2 regions of the Gordonia sp. CPCC 205515 genome follow, and region 2 is predicted to be linked to the other one. Evidence: predicted binding sites of a transcription regulator. Region 2 holds the regulator's gene; the other holds the start of a gene.
The links. Region 2 encodes HspR, which represses chaperone genes until heat shock. Its sites were predicted from a motif close to ANNTGAGTNNNNNNNACTCANNT; they were not measured.
Positions count from the first base shown of each region.

Region 1 (8,772 bases), on a different contig from region 2:
AATCGGTCAGATGGTCCGCGGTGGCGTGTGGCTCAATCTCATCGGCATCGTGCTCATCACCATCGCCACCTACACCGTGTTCGCATGGGCGCTCGGAATTACGCTGTGACACAACACTAGGAGAGCTCCGAGCGGAGAAGTTCAGCTCCAGCGGCGAGCGCGATCATCTTGTCTCGTGCGACGCGTCGAGGCAGCGGCGCCATCCCACAGTTGGTGCTGGGATAGAGCTTGCCTGGGTCGACAAAGGGGAGTGCGTTGCGCAGCGTGGTGGCGACCTCTTCGGGCGTCTCGATCGTTTCGCTCGCCACATCGATCGCTCCCAGCATGACCTTCTTGCCCCGAAGCAGTTCGGTGAGATCGACAGGCACCCGCGAATTGTGGCTCTCGAGCGACACGATGTCGATCGAGGACTGTTGCAGCAGTGGAAACGACTCCTCGTACTGGCGCCACTGGGCCCCGAGCGTTGCCTTCCAATCGGTGTTGGCCTTGATGCCGTAGCCGTAACAAATGTGCACGGCGGTTTCGCAGCCAAGCCCCTCGGTGGCGCGCTCGAGCGCCGCGACGCCCCAGTCCTTGAGTTCGTCGAAGAACACGTTGAACGCCGGCTCGTCGAACTGGATGATGTCGACGCCGGCTGCTTCGAGGTCTTTTGCTTCTTGGTTCAGGATCGTCGCGAACTCCCACGCAAGCTGCTCTCGACTCCTGTAGTGGTCGTCGTAGAGCGTGTCGATCATCGTCATCGGCCCGGGAAGAGCCCATTTGATCGGCTGGTCGGTCTCGGCGCGAAGGTGCTTCGCGTCCGCGGCAAAGACCGGATTCTCGCGGCTCACCGCGCCGACAACTGTGGGGACGCTCGCGTCATAGCGGTCGCGAATGCGCACGGTCTCACGTCGATCGAAGTCGACGCCGCTGAGGTGCTCGATGAACGTGGTCACGAAATGCTGACGCGTCTGTTCACCATCGCTGATGATGTCGAGCCCGGCGCGACGCTGCTCATGTGCTGCGAGCGTCTGGGCGTCGAGTTTCCCGTCGCGCAGCTCGTCGTCTCGCAACTTCCACGGTGACCACAGCTTCTCGGGCTCGCACAGCCATGACGGTTTGGGCAGGCTACCGACGATCGTGGTGGGCAGGAGTGTGTTCATCTCGGGTACCTTTCTCATCTCGCGCGGTCAGGCGGGTTGCTTGGTAGCCCACTGTTCAATAACGGCGCCATACGGTTTCATGAGATTGAGCTCGGTGAACTTTCCCTGCGTGGTCGCGAGCTGCGTGCGCTCGACACGGTCGTAGCTGACCTGCGGCAGTGAATAGTTGCCGTTGTCGAGACTCGGCTGGTAGACCTCCGACGCCGCAGTGTTCGCGTTGTAGATCTCTGGACGGTAGATCTTCTGAAACGTCTCCATCGTCGCGATCGTGCCCGCGAGTGCGAGGAACGAATAGTCGTTGAGCAAGTCGCCGCGGTGGTAGAAGGCCAGTGGGGCCACGGACCCCGCAGGCATGAAATAGCGAACGCGCAGACCCATCTTCCCGAAGTACTGATCGGTGAGTGACTCCTCATCTGCCACGTACTCGACCCCGAGAATCGGGTGCGTATTCGTGAGCCGACGGTACGTTCGCGACGTCGACACGCTGATGCAGATGACCGGCGGCTGCGAGAACCGTTCGCGATATTCGTCCGATTCCACAAAACGCTGAAAGACCTGCCCGTGCAGATCGCCGAAGTCGCTGGGGATTCCCGTCGCCTGGTGGCCCGGGAGGCGAACGCTGAAATCGTAGTCGCGGATGTAGGAGGAGAAGTTGTTTCCGACGATGCCATCCGTTCGGGCGCCCGTAGTGGTGTCGAGGATGTCGACGTCGAGCACTTCGATCACCGGAAACGCAGGGTCATCCGCGACCGACGCGAGATGCAGATCTACCGAGACGATGTCGAGTTCGAGTCGATAGCGGTCACCACGCGGATTGTCCCAGTGCACCAACTCGTTGACGCGGGTGTTCATCATCGTGACCGCGTTGCGCAGATTCTGTCGACGATCCTCGCCGCGTGCGAGATTCGCGAAGTTCGTCGTGCTACGCGAGTTGGTCGACGGGGTGTAGTCCTCGTCGAAGCGGGTCGTGCCAATGCGGAAAGCACATTCGTTCGTCATAGTGATCAGTTGCCCCAATCGCTTGCGCTGAGTGACGCGACGGGCACGCCGGCGCACGGTCCACTCTCTGGTGGTGGCCACTCTATGGAGAAACATCGCCATAGCCTAATTAGCATTTTTGATCGCTGAACATAGGCATTGGCTATGTCAGGAGGTCGACTCCGAACCCCTCGACGACGTCGCGCATCTCAGCGACGAATCGCTGAGCCTGGGCGGTCAACGAGACCGAGGCATGACCGATCCAGCCGATCTCGATGCGCTCGTCCACGTCGAGCGGAACGGCGACGATCGACGGATCCAGGTCGTCGGAGATGATGCCGGTCGAGATGGTGTACCCGCCAAGGCCGATCATGAGGTTGAAGATGGTTGCCCGATCGCTCACGCGGATGTCTTGCTTCGAGGACCGGGTAGAGAGGATTTCTTCGGCGAGGTAGAAGGAGTTGTTCGCACCTTGGTCGAACGTGAGCCGGGGCAGGTCTTCGAGATCGTTCAGTGTCACACTCTCTCGCCGTGCGAGGGGGTTGGTGCGGGCGATGAAGATATGCGGCGACGCCAGAAACAGTGGCGTGAAGGCCAGCCCGGCTTCACGGATCAGCTTGTTGATCACGTTGGCGTTGAACTCATTGCGATAGAGCACACCGATCTCGCTCCGCAAGGTGCGAACATCCTCGATGATGTCCCACGTCCGGGTCTCGCGAAGACTGAACGAATACTCCGCGGCCTCAGACGCTTTCACCATGCGGGCGAAGGCATCGACGACGAACGAGTAGTGCTGGGTCGATACGGCCAGGAGTCGACGCGAGGGCCCGCGGCCGAGGTACCGCTGTTCCAGGAGTTCGGATTGCTCGACCACCTGGCGCGCGTAGCCGAGGAACTCCGCTCCGTCTTCGGTGAGGGTCACTCCCCGGGTCGAACGCACGAAGAGTGTTCTTCCCAAACGGCTTTCGAGGTCCTTCAGTGCGGCGGACATGGTCGGTTGCGCGACGTAGAGCAGGTCTGCCGCGGCACTGATCGATCCCTCCGCCGCGACTTCCACGAAGTATCGCAACTGCTGCAGGGTGATTCCCCGCACCGCTCCCGCGACCTGCCGTGCCATGGCACGAGCCTATCGTGCGGTGGTCGTGGAGTTGGTCCTCGATCCGCGGCCAGGTTGCGAGCCGGTGGGATGCCTTCGTTCAACGCCGGCGTGGTGACCGGGCCGCGCGAGGAGATATATCGGCGGTGAGGTGGGCGGCTCAGCGTGCCGCCGCGCGGGTTGCCGCATCGAAGAGTGTCCAGAGTTCCCGTTTCTCGTCGTCGACGACGGCCCCCTCCCGGATCCGGACGAGTGCGGCGTCGAGAGCTGCGCGGAGGGTACCCGCCAGGATCGCCGGATCGAAGGTGCGGAACTGACCGGATCGCTGTCCGGCGGTGAGGATCTCGGTCACGTCATCCATCTCGGTCTGGTGCTCACCTTGTTTAGGCCGCGATTTCTCGGTGGTGCGGTAGATCGCTGACAGCGCTGTCATTTCGCCCGGATACCGGGCGTAGAAGTCGAGGCTGCCGGTGATGAACTCGCGCAGCGCATCTCGCGGCGACGGTGCCGTCTGGACACGGTCGGCGAGTGCACCGCGGGCGAGTTCGTACACGTGGCCCACGACGGCGTCGAGCAGTGAACTCCGGTCACGGAAATGATAGGTCACCACCCCGCGGGTGACGCCCGCCCGCTCGGCGATCTGCGAGATGCTCGCGCGCTCGGCACCGACCTCGGTGATCACCTCGATAGCGGTGTCGATGAGCTGGGTGCGCCGGGCGCGATGGATGTAGGTGTCGTTCTCGACGCGGGCGGATGGCACGAATCTCCTGTTCTGGGCGTAGTGATTTCGGGTCGGGCGATGTCATAGCCAGAAGTCGCACTGGTGGTCGGTGGAGTAGTCGACGTCGCGGGTGGCGGAGGTCCCGAACTGCAGTACGCGGGTGGTGTTCTCCGCGGTACGGGTCACCTGAGGTCCGTTCGGGATATCTGGTGTCCCGGTGCGCGCGAACGTGGTCCAGTAGTCGATCAGCTGATCGGCGATCTGTTGTTGTCGCGGCGAACTGAGGAGATCGTGTCCGCCGAGGTCGAAGTAGTACGGAGTGTCGGTGGCGTGGGCGGCGCCCTGCGGAATAGTGGTGATCTGGTTGACGTTCGGTGCGTTCGCGTCGGCGAATTCGTACACATAGGTGGGGGCTCGACGCGACATCACTCGCGCGCCGTCGAGCGTCGGGCACGACCACACGGCATCTGTGGTGACGGTCGACCACGCGATCCCCGGACTCGGGAAGTCACGCAGCGGGTAACGGGACAGCACCTCGGGTGCTCGTGGACCGAAGGCCGTCGTGACGAGTTGCGGATAGGTGAGGGCGGTGACCGCATCAGGTTGTACGGCGAGCAGACCCCCGACGAACGATCGTTGTTCGTCATGGTTTCCGCCGGTGATGACCGGAATCGATTGCTGTGCCCCCTGTCTCAACGCATCGGCGGGATCGGTCGGGAGGAGGTCGGTACCGTAGGTGAGTTGGTCGGAGAACTGGTCGTCGACCGTCAGGAGGCGGTCGACCGGCGCTTTCCGCAGGCAGTCGATCATCTCGGTGCCGCCGCAGCCGAGGCCTTCGGCCGCCGCGGTGCTGGTGGCGTGGTTGTCGGCGACCGAGGTGTACGGCGTGTGTGCGGGCACACCCGGATACAGTGCGCCGTCCGGCCAGTGCAGCATGCAGGACCCCGAGGCGAGGATGGCTTTGTCCAGCAACCCTTTCGACGCCGGCGAGGTGAGTGCCGCGCAAGCCGACATCGCGCCCGCCGACTCGCCGAACACGGTGACGTTGCCGGGATCTCCACCGAAGGCCGAGGCGTTGGCTTTGACCCAGTGGAGGCTCTGGATCTCGTCTGCCAGACCGAAATCACCGCCCCCGGTCATCCCGGGCAGGCCGAGATAACCGAACACGCCCAGACGGTAATTGATCGTCACGACGACGACGTGCCCGCGATCGGCGAGCCGCTGTGCGTCGTAAGCGCTTCCGGCGCCGCTCGTATACCCGCCGCCGTGCCACCACACCATCACCGGCAGTCGGGTGTCGGAGTTGTTCTGGCGGGGTGTGGTCACGTTGAGGGTCAGGCAGTCCTCCGACGGTGCGGGATGGTCGCCGGGCACCGGAAGACTCTGCGGGCACGGACTGCCTGCGTGGGTGCCGTCGACGACGGCGTCCGGTGTGGCGACGGCACGCGGCAGCGTCCACCGCTGCTCGCCGGTCGGCGGGTGTGCATAGGGGATGCCGAGGAACTGGCGCCCGCGCTCGGAGGTGATGCCGTGGACGTGGCCACTGGTGGTTGCCACGTCGATTGCGGTGGGATTCGTGTGCTGTTCGGGCGCCGTCGAGCAGCCGGCGATCGTAGCCACCGCCAGGATCACGCCCGCGAGCAGGCGTCGGGGTGCGTTGAGGTTTCTGAGTGTTGGCCTCATTATTCCCACTATAGGCGAAAATTTCTCACCTACGGGAAAAGAGCGGACGGGGCTGGTTATGCACCCGTCACTTCGGCACCTGCGCGTCGACGACGTCGCGGTAGCGCTGCAGGTAGAGGGGCCAACCGGCGTCGCCGCCGATGCCGTCACGCACCGACTCCCAGCCGGGACCATGCCGGTCGAGTTGGCGGTGCTCGAGTTCCACCCGGGTGGCCGAATCACCCTCGGGGACGAAGCGGATCTCGACCTCGCTCGTGCGGGCCGGATCGGATTCGATCTGCCAAGTGGGGCCGATATCCCAGCTGAAGACGATGCGATCAGGGCGGTCGAACACCAGGATGCGGGCCCATCGGCACTCGCTGCCGTCGATGCCGCGGTCGATGATCGCGCCGCCCTCGCGGGGTTCGAGGACGGTTTCGGCGATCGGCACATTCAGCAGGTTGTGTTCGGGTGGCTTGAAGTCTCCGAGACGCTCGGTGAATACGGCGAAAGCTTGTGCCGGCGGTACCGGCACCGTCGTCGATTGGCGAATTGTGGTGTCATCAGCGCTCATTGAGGGCTCTCCTTGTCCTCTGGGTTGGCCGGGTTCTCGCTGGCGGCAGCGGTGAATCCCGTCAGGGTGCGTCGCCAGAAGGTGTCGAGTTGATCCTTCAGTGCGGACAAGGCCGCGGCGTCGACCGAATAGATTCGACGGGTGCCACGCTCCTCGTCGACGACCACTCCGGCCTCTTTGAGCACCTTCAGATGCTGAGAGACCGCCGGACGGCTGATCGGGAGCCGGTCGGCGAGTTCGCCGACCGGTAGCGGGCTCTCGGCGAGGAGCGCAAGGATCTGCCGGCGTGATCCGTCGGTGAGCACATCCCAGGCGCCGTCCGCCCTTCCGTCAGTCGTCACGAACGGTAAGTCTTCACTTACCATGATGTGATGTCAAGTGCCTTTACCGATGGTCCGCGTCGGCCAAATCTGTGATCTATGTCACGTCTGTCCAGTAGACTTGAGCGAAATACACTCAACTCTGCTGGCGTTGCACCTCTCGAATGGCTCATACTTGAGCCTATTGGACTAAAGAGAGAAAGGTACACGCCAAGTGGACAGCTTCAACCCGACCACCAAGACACAGCAGGCATTGAGCACTGCCGTGCAGGCGGCGGCCGCTGCCGGCAACTCCGACGTGCGTCCGGCTCACATCCTGGTGGCCCTGCTCGATCAGTCCGATGGCATCGCCGCGCCGCTGCTCAAGGCGGTCGGGGTGAATCCGTCGACGGTTCGCGCACAGGCCCAGGCACTCGTGGATCGCGCGCCGACGGTCGCCAGCGCGAGCGCCCAACCACAGCTTTCCCGCGAGTCGATCGCGGCCATCACCGCAGCTCAGCAGCTGGCCGGTGAACTCAGCGACGAGTACGTCTCCACCGAGCACATCCTCGTCGGTCTCGCGACCGGAGATTCTGATACCGCCAAGCTGCTCGCCAACGTGGGGGCCACCCCGCAGGCGCTGCAGGAGGCGTTCGTCGCCGTGCGCGGCACCTCACGGGTGACCTCCGAAGACCCGGAGTCGACGTATCAGGCGCTGGAGAAGTACTCCACCGACCTCACCGCGGCGGCCCGTGAGGGCAAGCTTGATCCGGTGATCGGTCGTGACGCCGAGATTCGTCGTGTCGTGCAGGTGCTTTCGCGCCGGACCAAGAACAACCCGGTGCTCATCGGTGAGCCCGGTGTCGGCAAGACCGCGATCGTCGAAGGCCTCGCTCAGCGGATCATCGCCGGTGACGTGCCGGAGTCGTTGCGCAACAAGACGGTTGTGTCCCTGGACATGGGATCGATGGTCGCCGGTGCCAAGTACCGAGGCGAGTTCGAGGAGCGACTCAAGGCGGTTCTCGAGGAGATCAAGGGCTCGTCCGGTCAGATCATCACCTTTATCGATGAGCTGCACACCATCGTGGGGGCCGGCGCCACCGGCGATTCCGCGATGGACGCCGGCAACATGATCAAGCCGATGCTCGCCCGTGGTGAGCTGCGCCTGGTCGGTGCCACCACACTCGAGGAGTACCGCCAGTACATCGAGAAGGACGCCGCACTCGAGCGTCGCTTTCAGCAGGTGTACGTCGGAGAGCCGTCGGTGGAGGACACCATCGGCATCCTGCGTGGCCTCAAGGAGCGCTACGAGGTGCACCACGGCGTGCGCATCACCGACTCCGCATTGGTCTCGGCCGCAACACTTTCCGACCGCTACATCACCTCCCGCTTCCTGCCGGACAAGGCCATCGATCTTGTCGACGAGGCCGCGTCGCGGCTGCGGATGGAGATCGACTCGCGTCCCGAGGAGATCGATGAGGTCGAGCGGATCGTGCGTCGCCTCGAGGTCGAAGAGGTTGCGCTGCAGAAGGAGACCGACGCGGCGTCGAAGGAACGTCTCGAGAAGCTGCGCGGCGAACTGGCCGACCAGAAGGAAAAGCTCAACGAGCTCTCCGCCCGCTGGCAGTCGGAGAAGACCGCCATCGACGCGGTCCGCGACCTCAAGGAGGAGCTGGAAAAGCTTCGCGGAGAAGCTGATCGCGTGGAACGTGCCGGCGATCTGGGACGTGCCGCCGAACTGCGGTACGGCAAGATCCCGGGCCTGGAGAAGCAACTCGAGGCCGCGATCGAGAAGACCGGCACCGATCCTGGGCAGGACGTGATGCTGCAGGAGGAAGTCGGACCCGACGACGTCGCCCAGGTGGTGTCGGCGTGGACCGGAATCCCCGCGGGCCGCATGCTCGAAGGCGAGACCGCCAAGCTGCTGCGCATGGAAGATGAACTCGGACACCGAGTCATCGGACAGAGGGATGCGGTGCAGGCGGTGTCGGATGCGGTGCGTCGTGCACGCGCCGGTGTCGCCGACCCGAACCGGCCGCTCGGCTCGTTCATGTTCCTCGGCCCGACCGGCGTCGGCAAGACCGAGCTCGCCAAGGCGCTCGCCGAGTTCCTGTTCGACGACGAACGCGCCATGGTGCGGATCGACATGAGTGAGTACGGCGAAAAGCACAGCGTCGCACGACTCGTCGGTGCTCCTCCCGGTTACGTCGGATACGAGGCGGGTGGCCAGCTGACCGAGGCGGTGCGCCGTCGTCCGTACACGGTGGTGCTCTTCGATGAGATCGAGAAGGCCCACCCGG
Region 1 covers NZ_JBCLVJ010000020.1:75,844-84,615, forward strand. Annotated here, with positions in the region: gene AAFP30_RS25825 (SLC13 family permease) at 1-109, shown strand, start outside; gene AAFP30_RS25830 (methionine synthase) at 117-1,142, opposite strand; gene AAFP30_RS25835 (putative oxygenase MesX) at 1,170-2,141, opposite strand; gene AAFP30_RS25840 (LysR family transcriptional regulator) at 2,284-3,237, opposite strand; gene AAFP30_RS25845 (TetR/AcrR family transcriptional regulator) at 3,377-3,976, opposite strand; gene AAFP30_RS25850 (carboxylesterase/lipase family protein) at 4,019-5,620, opposite strand; gene AAFP30_RS25855 (SRPBCC family protein) at 5,688-6,173, opposite strand; gene AAFP30_RS25860 (ArsR/SmtB family transcription factor) at 6,170-6,514, opposite strand; gene clpB (ATP-dependent chaperone ClpB) at 6,708-8,772, shown strand, end outside.
Region 1: the regulator HspR is predicted to act here: its motif matches at 6,613-6,635, upstream of clpB (ATP-dependent chaperone ClpB).

Region 2 (8,772 bases):
TGGAACGCAATCGCCATCGGCGTGCTGATCCCGATGCTGATCGGCGGCTGGTATGCGGTGCGCGGCAAGGTGATGGCGATGGCCGCGGCGCGTGAGGGGTACACCGGCGAATACCCGGTGGTACCGCAGCCGCCGGTGCCGGAGGGACCGCATCACGGCGACCACCGGGGCGGTGCGGAGGAGTGAGGGTTTTCGGGTAGCGGCTGTGGGTTTCGACCAGCGTCGGGCTCGCTCCGCTCGCTCGTCGCGCTCAACCGGCGGGGAGAACTCGTCGCGCTCAACCGGCGGATGGGCTCGATCAAACCGAGGGCGGCGGGTCGATCCGGTAGACGCGCAGGGCGGTCTCCCGGAACACGTTGCGCAGCACGTAATCCCCGCGGTCGGCCAAGAGGTCGACGAGAGCGCCGACCATCATGTCGATCGTGGCGTTGGGCTTGTCGATCGGGAAGTTGGAGCCGAACATGATGCGGTCGGAACCGAAGTGCCACATGAGGTGATGGACCAGCGGGCCGATCATCTCGGCCAGTGTCGCGCGACTGCCGATGTTGCCCCAGCGTTCGCGCCCGTAGCCGAGGATCGGGAGGGCGAGCCCGGACAGCTTCACCTTGACGTTCGGGTAGGCGGCGAGGGTGACCATGCGTTCACGCCAGAGGCGCAGGATGTCGGCGCGGGCGCTCGCGCTCTGACCGGTGCGCGCACCGACGGGGCCGAAGATGCCCACGGGTGCACCGAGATGATCGACGACGATGGTCACCTCGGGGAACTCGCGGGCCAGGGTCGCGACGTCGTAGAGCTGATGCGAGTAGACGAACGCGTCGAAGACGAGCTTGCGACGCGCCACCTCCTGGAAGCCCTTCAGGAATGCGCTGGTGGCGAGGATGCCGTCGGCGTCGACGCCGTCGCGCACACGCGGGTCGGGGTGTCGGGTGGTGATCCACCGGACGCCGCGGAGACGGTCGCTGACCTCGAGGTGATCGTCGAGTAGTTGACCGAACCGCTCCACCCGTGGATCGGCGTGCGCGACAATCGCACCGAGCCGTGGTGTCTGCCCCACCCCAAACGGCAGGCCCTCCACATATCGGGTTTCGTCGACGGCCGAGTCGCGGGTCACCGACGCGGTGGTGCCGGACAGTCCGGCTGCACGCCAATGGGACTCCATGTGCACCACGGTGTCGATGCGGACTCCCGCGATTGTCGGGACCGCTGCGGCATCCGCGAGATATTGCGGCGGCTCATACAGGCGGCCGACGGTGTTCGGGGTGAGGACGTACTCGCGGTCGGACTGCGGCACGACCATCGGGAAGATCCGGTCGCCGATGCCGGGGATGAAGCGGTACAACTTCGAGAGCCGGGTCGCGGCCCACGGGGTGGTGCGTGGATTCCACTGGTGCAGATGGGCATCGACAATGCCCGGCACCAGCCCCTCCAGCGACGTCACCACCTGAGCGTGCCACACGTGGCCGCCGGGCGATATCGGTTGTCCGATCCAAAGTTCCCGTCGAACACCTATTACCTTCGATAGTCTGGTCGGAGCCCGGAATCGGGGACGATCGGCGGTACGAGGAGGTGAGCGACGCGTGGCCAATCATTCACGGCACACGCTGCATCACCTTCGCCAGTTGATCAACCGTGACCCCGACCGCTTCTCGACCAACGTGTACAGCCGGATGTTCGCGATCGACCCGGACCTGCGTGACCTGTTCCCGGCCGTGATGGCCGGTCAGCGTGATGCGTTCTTCCGGGTGATCGATCACATCCTCGACGTCATCCCCGCCGAGACCGGACACACCGAACTCGTCGAGTTCCTCGCCCAACTCGGTCGCGACCACCGCAAGTTCGGGGTCCGGCCCGAGCACTACGAGGTCATCTACCGCGCGCTCATCGACGAGTTCGCCTACCTGCTGGGCGACCACTGGGATACCGAGGCCGAGGAGACCGTCGCCCAGGCCATGATGCTGACGACCGGGGTGATGCGCGGTGCGGCCGAGACCGCGCCGATGCCTGCGCTGTGGACGGCGCGGGTGGTGGAGAAGTTCCGCATCACCCGGGATCTCGCGGTGGTACGCCTGGTGACGACGGCGCCGCTGCGGTTTGCCGCCGGCCAATACCTCGAGGTCCACGTCCCGCAGCGGCCGCGGCTGTGGCGCAACCTCTCGCCGTCGATTCCGCCGAATCCGGCAGGCGAACTGGAGTTCCACGTCCGTGCCATCCCGGGTGGGGCGATGAGCGGCGCCATCGTCGCCGAAACGCGGCCCGACGACGTGTGGACGTTCTCGCAGATGCACGGCACCCTGCGGGTCGACCCGAGTCGGCCGGTCCTGATGATCGCCGGCGGCACCGGGCTGGCGCCGCTGCGCGCGCTGCTGATCGATATGGCCCGTCGCGCCGATTCACCACCGACGCACCTCTTCTACGGCATGCGGTACCCGGGTGAGCTGTACGACCTGTCCGTCCTCCGACGACTCGCTGCCACCAACCCCTGGCTGACCGTCACGGCCGTGTCCGAGGAGACCGCCGACCCATGGTGGATCACCTCACCGAACACGCCTGAGGCGCTCGGCATCGAGCATCTCGTCGGTACGCTCGCCGACGTCGTGCCACTGGCCGGCGACTGGACGGAACGGCAGGTACTGATCGCGGGGTCGGCGGGAATGATCGAGACCACGCGGCGACGACTGCTGATCGCTGGGGTGCCGGGACGGTTGATTCAGCACGATCCCGTGCACTGAGCTGTGGGTGCGCAGGCGCCCTTCGTGGCTCGCCTAGCGGCTCGCTCAGGGAGCGGGGGACACACCCCCGCCGACGCCTCCGTTGGCGGTTTCGGTGACGGTGACCGTCGTCGGGTCGGCGGTTTCGGTGACCGTCTCGGTGACGGTTTCCGTTGCGGTGCTGGGCTGGGCGTCTCGAGAGGCGGTGACGGTCTCGGTTTCACGCTGGGTCTCGACCTGGGTCTGCGTCACCGCTTGAGCGGTCTCGGTGACGGTGGTCGTCGACGCCGGTTGGGTGATGGTGGTCGTGGGTGCGGCCTCGTCCTGGTCGGCTTCGACACCGGCGAAGACTGCCGATGCGGCGATCGCACCGAGGGCGATGGCCCCCGCGAGGGCGGCGCCGATCAACCACCAGCGTCGCTGATTGGACGAATTACGGTGCGCGACAGTATTTTTGGCAGCCACCAGGGCGGCGCCGACGGCGGGTGCGAGGGCGGGTTGGTCGACGACGGTGACCGGACGGGCGAGTGCGTACTCCAGCGTGGATGCGGCATCGGGGATGTCGGCGCCGGGGCCGGTGCACACCACCGAGGTGACCGACGATCCGCCGGGGGCGGCAGTCAGGGCGTCGGCGACCTCCCGCGCACAGCTGGGATCGGTGACCGGGCCGGGTGAGCCGTAGGCGAACTCGGCGGTGCCGAGGACTTCGCCGGTGGCCGAGTCGAGGGTGACCAACGATGCGCCGGGCGAGGGCACCGCGGAACGGTCGAGGTCGATGGCCGCGATGATGCCGCGGGCGGGGAGTTCGTTGCGGGCGGTCTCGGCGAGGGCGGCCGGCAGGTCGGTGACCGACACCTTGGCGTACCACACCGGACGCGACGACCCGGGACTCAGATTGGCCTGCAGATAGTTCTGCGTGGCGGGCCGGGCGCAGGCGATACCGATCCGCTCGATCTCGTAGGGCACCGAGTCGACGAGTTCACCGATCGCGTTCTGTGCGCTCTGCGCAGACGGGTCGGCCAGGTCAACCAGGTTGCTGGCGATGATCGCACCGTCCGGATCACGCACCACCGACGCGATCTGATCCTCGATCACCGAGACGCCAAGGACCGAACCCACCGACGGACCGCCTGTGCGCGCGGCGGTGGTGTCGGCCATGGTTCGGTCCTGTCGTCGGGTTCGTGGTCGTAGACGGCCCGGCCACACGTATGCGACCGGACGGTTGCGGTGTCAGGGTAGCGAACCCCGCGCCGTGCAGGTCAGTCGGTGTCGCGGTCAGTCGGCGCTGCGTTTGCGGCGCGGCTGCCACACCACCAGCGCGCTGGTTCGCGGCACCGGCACGAGTTCGCCACCGCGTCGTTGGGTGGTCTGCTCGAGTTGGGCCTGCAGTTCCCGGACGCGCTGCTGCAGGGCATCGACCTGGTTTTCCAGATCGATGATCCGCTTGATGCCGGCGAGGTTGACGCCCTCGTCCTGGGAGAGACGCTGGATCTCGCGGAGCAGCTCGACGTCGCGCGAGGAGTACCGGCGCCCGCCACCGCTGGCCCGCTGGGGCGTGACGAGCCCCAGGCGGTCATAGGTGCGCAGGGTCTGCGCGTGCATCCCGGCGAGTTCGGCGGCGACCGAGATCATGAAGGTCGCCGTCGCGTCGAGGTCCTTGTCGCTGGCTGCCACGGCTCATCGCCCCCAATCCGATCGAGGGTCGAAACCGCTGGCCTTCTCGGCCTCGGCGTAGCTGCGCATCGCGTCGATGGCGGCGTCGTCGAGCTTGGGCGGCACGGCCACCTTGACGGTCACCAGCAGGTCGCCGGCGCCTCCGGAGCGCTTGGGCACGCCGCGTCCGCGGACGCGCAGGGTGCGGCCGTCGGTGGTGTTGGCCGGGATCTTGACCCCGACCGATCCCTCCAGCGTCGGCACGGACACCGTGGCCCCGAGCACCAGCTCGGAGATACTCACGGGCAGCTGCACTTTCAGGTCGTTACCGCTGCGGGTGAACACCTTGTCCGGCGTGACGTGCACGACGACGTAGAGGTCACCCGACGGGGCACCGCGTCGACCGGCCTCGCCTTGTCCGGCGAGCCGGATGCGTTGACCGTCTTCGACGCCGGCGGGGATGCGCACGTTGATGGTGCGCGCCCGTACCTTGACGCCGGAGCCGTCGCAGTCGCTGCACGGGTCGTCGATCCGCGATCCGGTGCCCTGGCAGTCCTGGCACGGCTCGCTGAAGCCGAACGCACCCTGGTTGCGGCTGACGAAACCGGAACCGTTGCAGTTCGGGCAGACCCGCGGGCTGGTGCCCGGCTTGGCGCCGCTGCCGTGACAGGTGGTGCACGGCGCGGGGCTCGTGACCCGGAGTTGCACGGTGGTACCAAGTGCGGCGTCTTTGAAGCTCAGCGTCGTCTCGGTTTCGAGGTCGTTGCCGCGCTTGGGTCGGCTCGCCGTCGAGGTGCGCTGACTGCGCCCCCCGCCACCGGTGAACAGGTCACCGAACAGGTCGCCGAGGCCTCCGGCGTCGGCTCCCCCACCGCCGCCGAACAGGTCACCGATGTTGAAGTCGCCACCGGTGGTTGTGTAAGTCGTGCCCCCACCCGGGTATCCCCCGGGGAATCCGTTGCCGCCGCCACGGAATCGTCCGCCGGCGAACATCGCGCGGGTTTCGTCGTACTCTTTGCGCTTGTCGGCGTCGGACAGGACGCTGTGGGCTTCGGACACCCGCTTGAAGCGTTCCTCGGCCGCCGTGTCGCCCGGATTGGCGTCCGGGTGCAGCTCGCGTGCGAGCTTGCGGTAGGCCTTCTTGATCTCTTCAGCCGAAGCGTCAGAAGCAACGCCCAGGTCCTTGTAGAAGTCTTGTTCCAACCACTCACGTTGCGGAGCCATCAGACGTCACCTCCTTCGATATGTCTGTTGTCTGGATGAAGTTGTGTGTTCGCCCCGTGCGGAGCGAGCCACGAAGGGCCACCTGGGCCCTTCGTGGCTCGGCTAGCGCCTCGCACCTCAGGGAGCGGGATTGCGCTTATTGTGCACCAGTCTCTTCGGTTTCCGGTGCTGCCGCGGGTGCGGCGCCTGGCGCGGGATCGGTGACCGTGACCATCGCGGTACGGATCACCTTCTCGCCGAGCCGATATCCGCTGCGGTACACCTGGCCGAGGACCGGGTTGGCGCCGTCACCGTCGTGCTGGACGGCTTCGTGCAGTTCCGGGGCGAACGCGTCGCCCGGTTCACCGAACTTGGCCAGTCCTTCACCGGTGAGGGTGCTGCCGAGCTTGTCGGCGATGGATTTCATCGGGCCGTCTTCGAGGTCGCCGTGCTCGCGGGCACGGTCGAGATCGTCGAGCAGCGGCAGCAGTTTCTCGATGAGCACCTGCTTGCCGAAGGCGACCGAACCCTGCTTCTCTTCCGCGGCACGCCGCTTGAAGTTCGCGAACTGGGCGCGCTCGCGCTGGAGCGCGGCGGTCAGTTCGGCGATCTCCTCGTCGGCCACCGAGCTGGGGACCGCCTCTTCCGAACCCGGTGCCGGCTCACCGGCCGGCCGGCGCACCTCTCCCGTGTCGGGATCGATGACGCGCCGGTCGGTCACGGTGATCGGCATGTCGACCTCGTTGTCGGGGTCAACCGGATCGAGTTCGGGACCGCTCTGGGTCACTTGTTGTCTCCGGAGTTGCTCGGCTCGTCGACAACCTCGGCGTCGACGACGTCACTGTCGGCGTCGGCGGTGGCGCCCTCGGGGCCTTCACCGTTCGACGACTCGGCAGCCGAAGCAGCGTAGATCGCCTGACCCATCTCCTGCGACTCCGTCGAGAGCTTCTCGATCGCGGACTTGATGGCCGCGATGTCGGTGCCCTTGAGCGCCTCGTTGGCCTCGGCGATGGCCGCGTTCACCTTGTCCTTGACCTCGCCGGGAACCTTGTCCTCGTTGTCCTTGAGGAACTTCTCGGTGTGGTTGACCAGGGACTCGGCCTGGTTGCGGGTCTCGGCCTCTTCACGACGCTTGCGGTCCTCGTCGGCGTGCGCCTCGGCGTCCTTGATCATCCGGTCGATCTCGTCCTTGCTCAGGCCGGAACCGTCCTGGATGCGGATCGAGTTCTCCTTGCCGGTGCCCTTGTCCTTCGCGGTGACGTGCACGATGCCGTTGGCGTCGATGTCGAAGGTCACCTCGATCTGCGGGACACCCTGCGGCGCCGGAGCGATACCGCCGAGCTCGAAGCTGCCGAGCAGCTTGTTGTGCGAGGCGATCTCGCGCTCACCCTGATAAACCTGGATCTGCACCGACGGCTGGTTGTCCTCAGCGGTGGTGTAGGTCTCGCTGCGCTTGGTCGGGATGGTGGTGTTGCGTTCGATCAGCTTGTGCATCACGCCGCCCTTGGTCTCGATGCCGAGGGACAGCGGGGTGACGTCGAGCAGCAGCACGTCCTTGACCTCGCCGCGCAGCACGCCGGCCTGCAGGGCGGCGCCGACGGCGACGACCTCGTCCGGGTTGACACCCTTGTTGGGCTCCTGGCCGCCGGTCAGTTCCTTGACCAGATCGGTGACCGCAGGCATACGGGTCGAGCCGCCGACCATGACCACGTGGTCGATGTCGCCGACCGAGATCCCGGCGTCCTTGATGACCGCCTGGAACGGAGCGCGGGTGCGCTCGAGCAGATCCGAGGTGATCTTCTGGAACTCGCTGCGGGAGAGCTGCTCGTCGAGGAACAGCGGGTTCTTGTCGGCGTCGACGGTGATGTAGGGCAGGTTGATCGAGGTGCTCTGCGAGGCAGACAGTTCGATCTTGGCCTTCTCGGCAGCCTCACGCAGACGCTGCATCGCCATCTTGTCCTTGGTCAGGTCGATGCCGTTCTGGCTCTTGAACTTCTCGACGAGCCAGTCGACGATGCGCTGATCCCAGTCGTCGCCACCGAGGTGGTTGTCACCCGAGGTCGCGCGGACCTCGACGACGCCGTCGCCGATTTCCAGCAGCGAGACGTCGAAGGTGCCGCCACCGAGGTCGAAGACCAGGATGGTCTGTTCCTTCTCGCCCTTGTCCAGGCCGTAGGCCAGAGCGGCCGCGGTCGGCTCGTTGACGATGCGCAGGACGTTGAGGCCCGCGATCTGTCCGGCTTCCTTGGTGGCTTGACGCTGCGAGTCGTTGAAGTACGCCGGCACGGTGATGACCGCGTCGGTGACGTCCTCACCCAGGTAGGCCTCGGCGTCGCGCTTGAGCTTCATCAGCGTGCGGGCGCTGATCTCCTGAGCGGTGTAGTTCTTGTCGTCGATGCTGACGGACCAGTCGCCTTCGCCGATGTGGCGCTTGACCGACCGGATGGTGCGGTCGACGTTGGTGACCGCCTGGTTCTTCGCCGGCTGTCCGACCAGCACCTCGCCGTTACGCGCGAACGCGACCACCGACGGGGTCGTACGGGAGCCTTCGGCGTTGGCGATGACGGTCGGCTCGCCACCCTCGAGCACGGAGATGGCCGAGTTCGTGGTGCCGAGGTCGATTCCAACTGCACGGGACATATGTTTTTCCTCCTAGTTCATGGGTGTGCACCCAAGTACGTGTCTTTCGAACCTGGACTTCAGCGCAACCGACTCATGTCTTACTGAACGATCGAGTCGGAGTCAACCCGACTTGAGCCTACATCACTCAGGTTCTCGTAGGGTCCAACGGGTCGGCTCCCGGGATTGTTCCCGAAACGCGAGAAAAAGTTGCGCGAGATCGACTCAAGTTTACGCGGGTGATTCAGCTCACCCTCTCACTGGTCTCCCGTCGCGGTGTCCGGCTGACCTCGGTCCGTTTACACTCACTGCAACGCGATGTGGGGGGCCTTGGGGTGAGCAGGAACGCGGGCACGAGGGGCGATGCCGCGCCGGATCGGCGCACACGGTTCGCCCGTGCGACGCTCGAGGTCATCTCGACGCGCGGCCTGCACGGCCTCACCCATCGCTCCGTCGACGAGGCGGCCGGACTGCCCGCCGGATCGGTCAACTACTACGCGCCAACTCGATCGAAGTTGCTCGCGCTGGCGATGGAAGCCGCCCATGAACTCATGTGGAACATCGCGATGCGGGCCTTCGGCCCGATGCT
Region 2 covers NZ_JBCLVJ010000005.1:208,915-217,686, reverse strand. Annotated here, with positions in the region: gene AAFP30_RS08370 (amino acid permease) at 1-186, shown strand, start outside; gene AAFP30_RS08365 (amidohydrolase family protein) at 299-1,438, opposite strand; gene AAFP30_RS08360 (FAD-binding oxidoreductase) at 1,578-2,729, shown strand; gene AAFP30_RS08355 (hypothetical protein) at 2,775-3,866, opposite strand; gene AAFP30_RS08350 (heat shock protein transcriptional repressor HspR) at 3,984-4,340, opposite strand; gene dnaJ (molecular chaperone DnaJ) at 4,386-5,585, opposite strand; gene grpE (nucleotide exchange factor GrpE) at 5,722-6,351, opposite strand; gene dnaK (molecular chaperone DnaK) at 6,348-8,204, opposite strand; gene AAFP30_RS08330 (TetR/AcrR family transcriptional regulator) at 8,519-8,772, shown strand, end outside.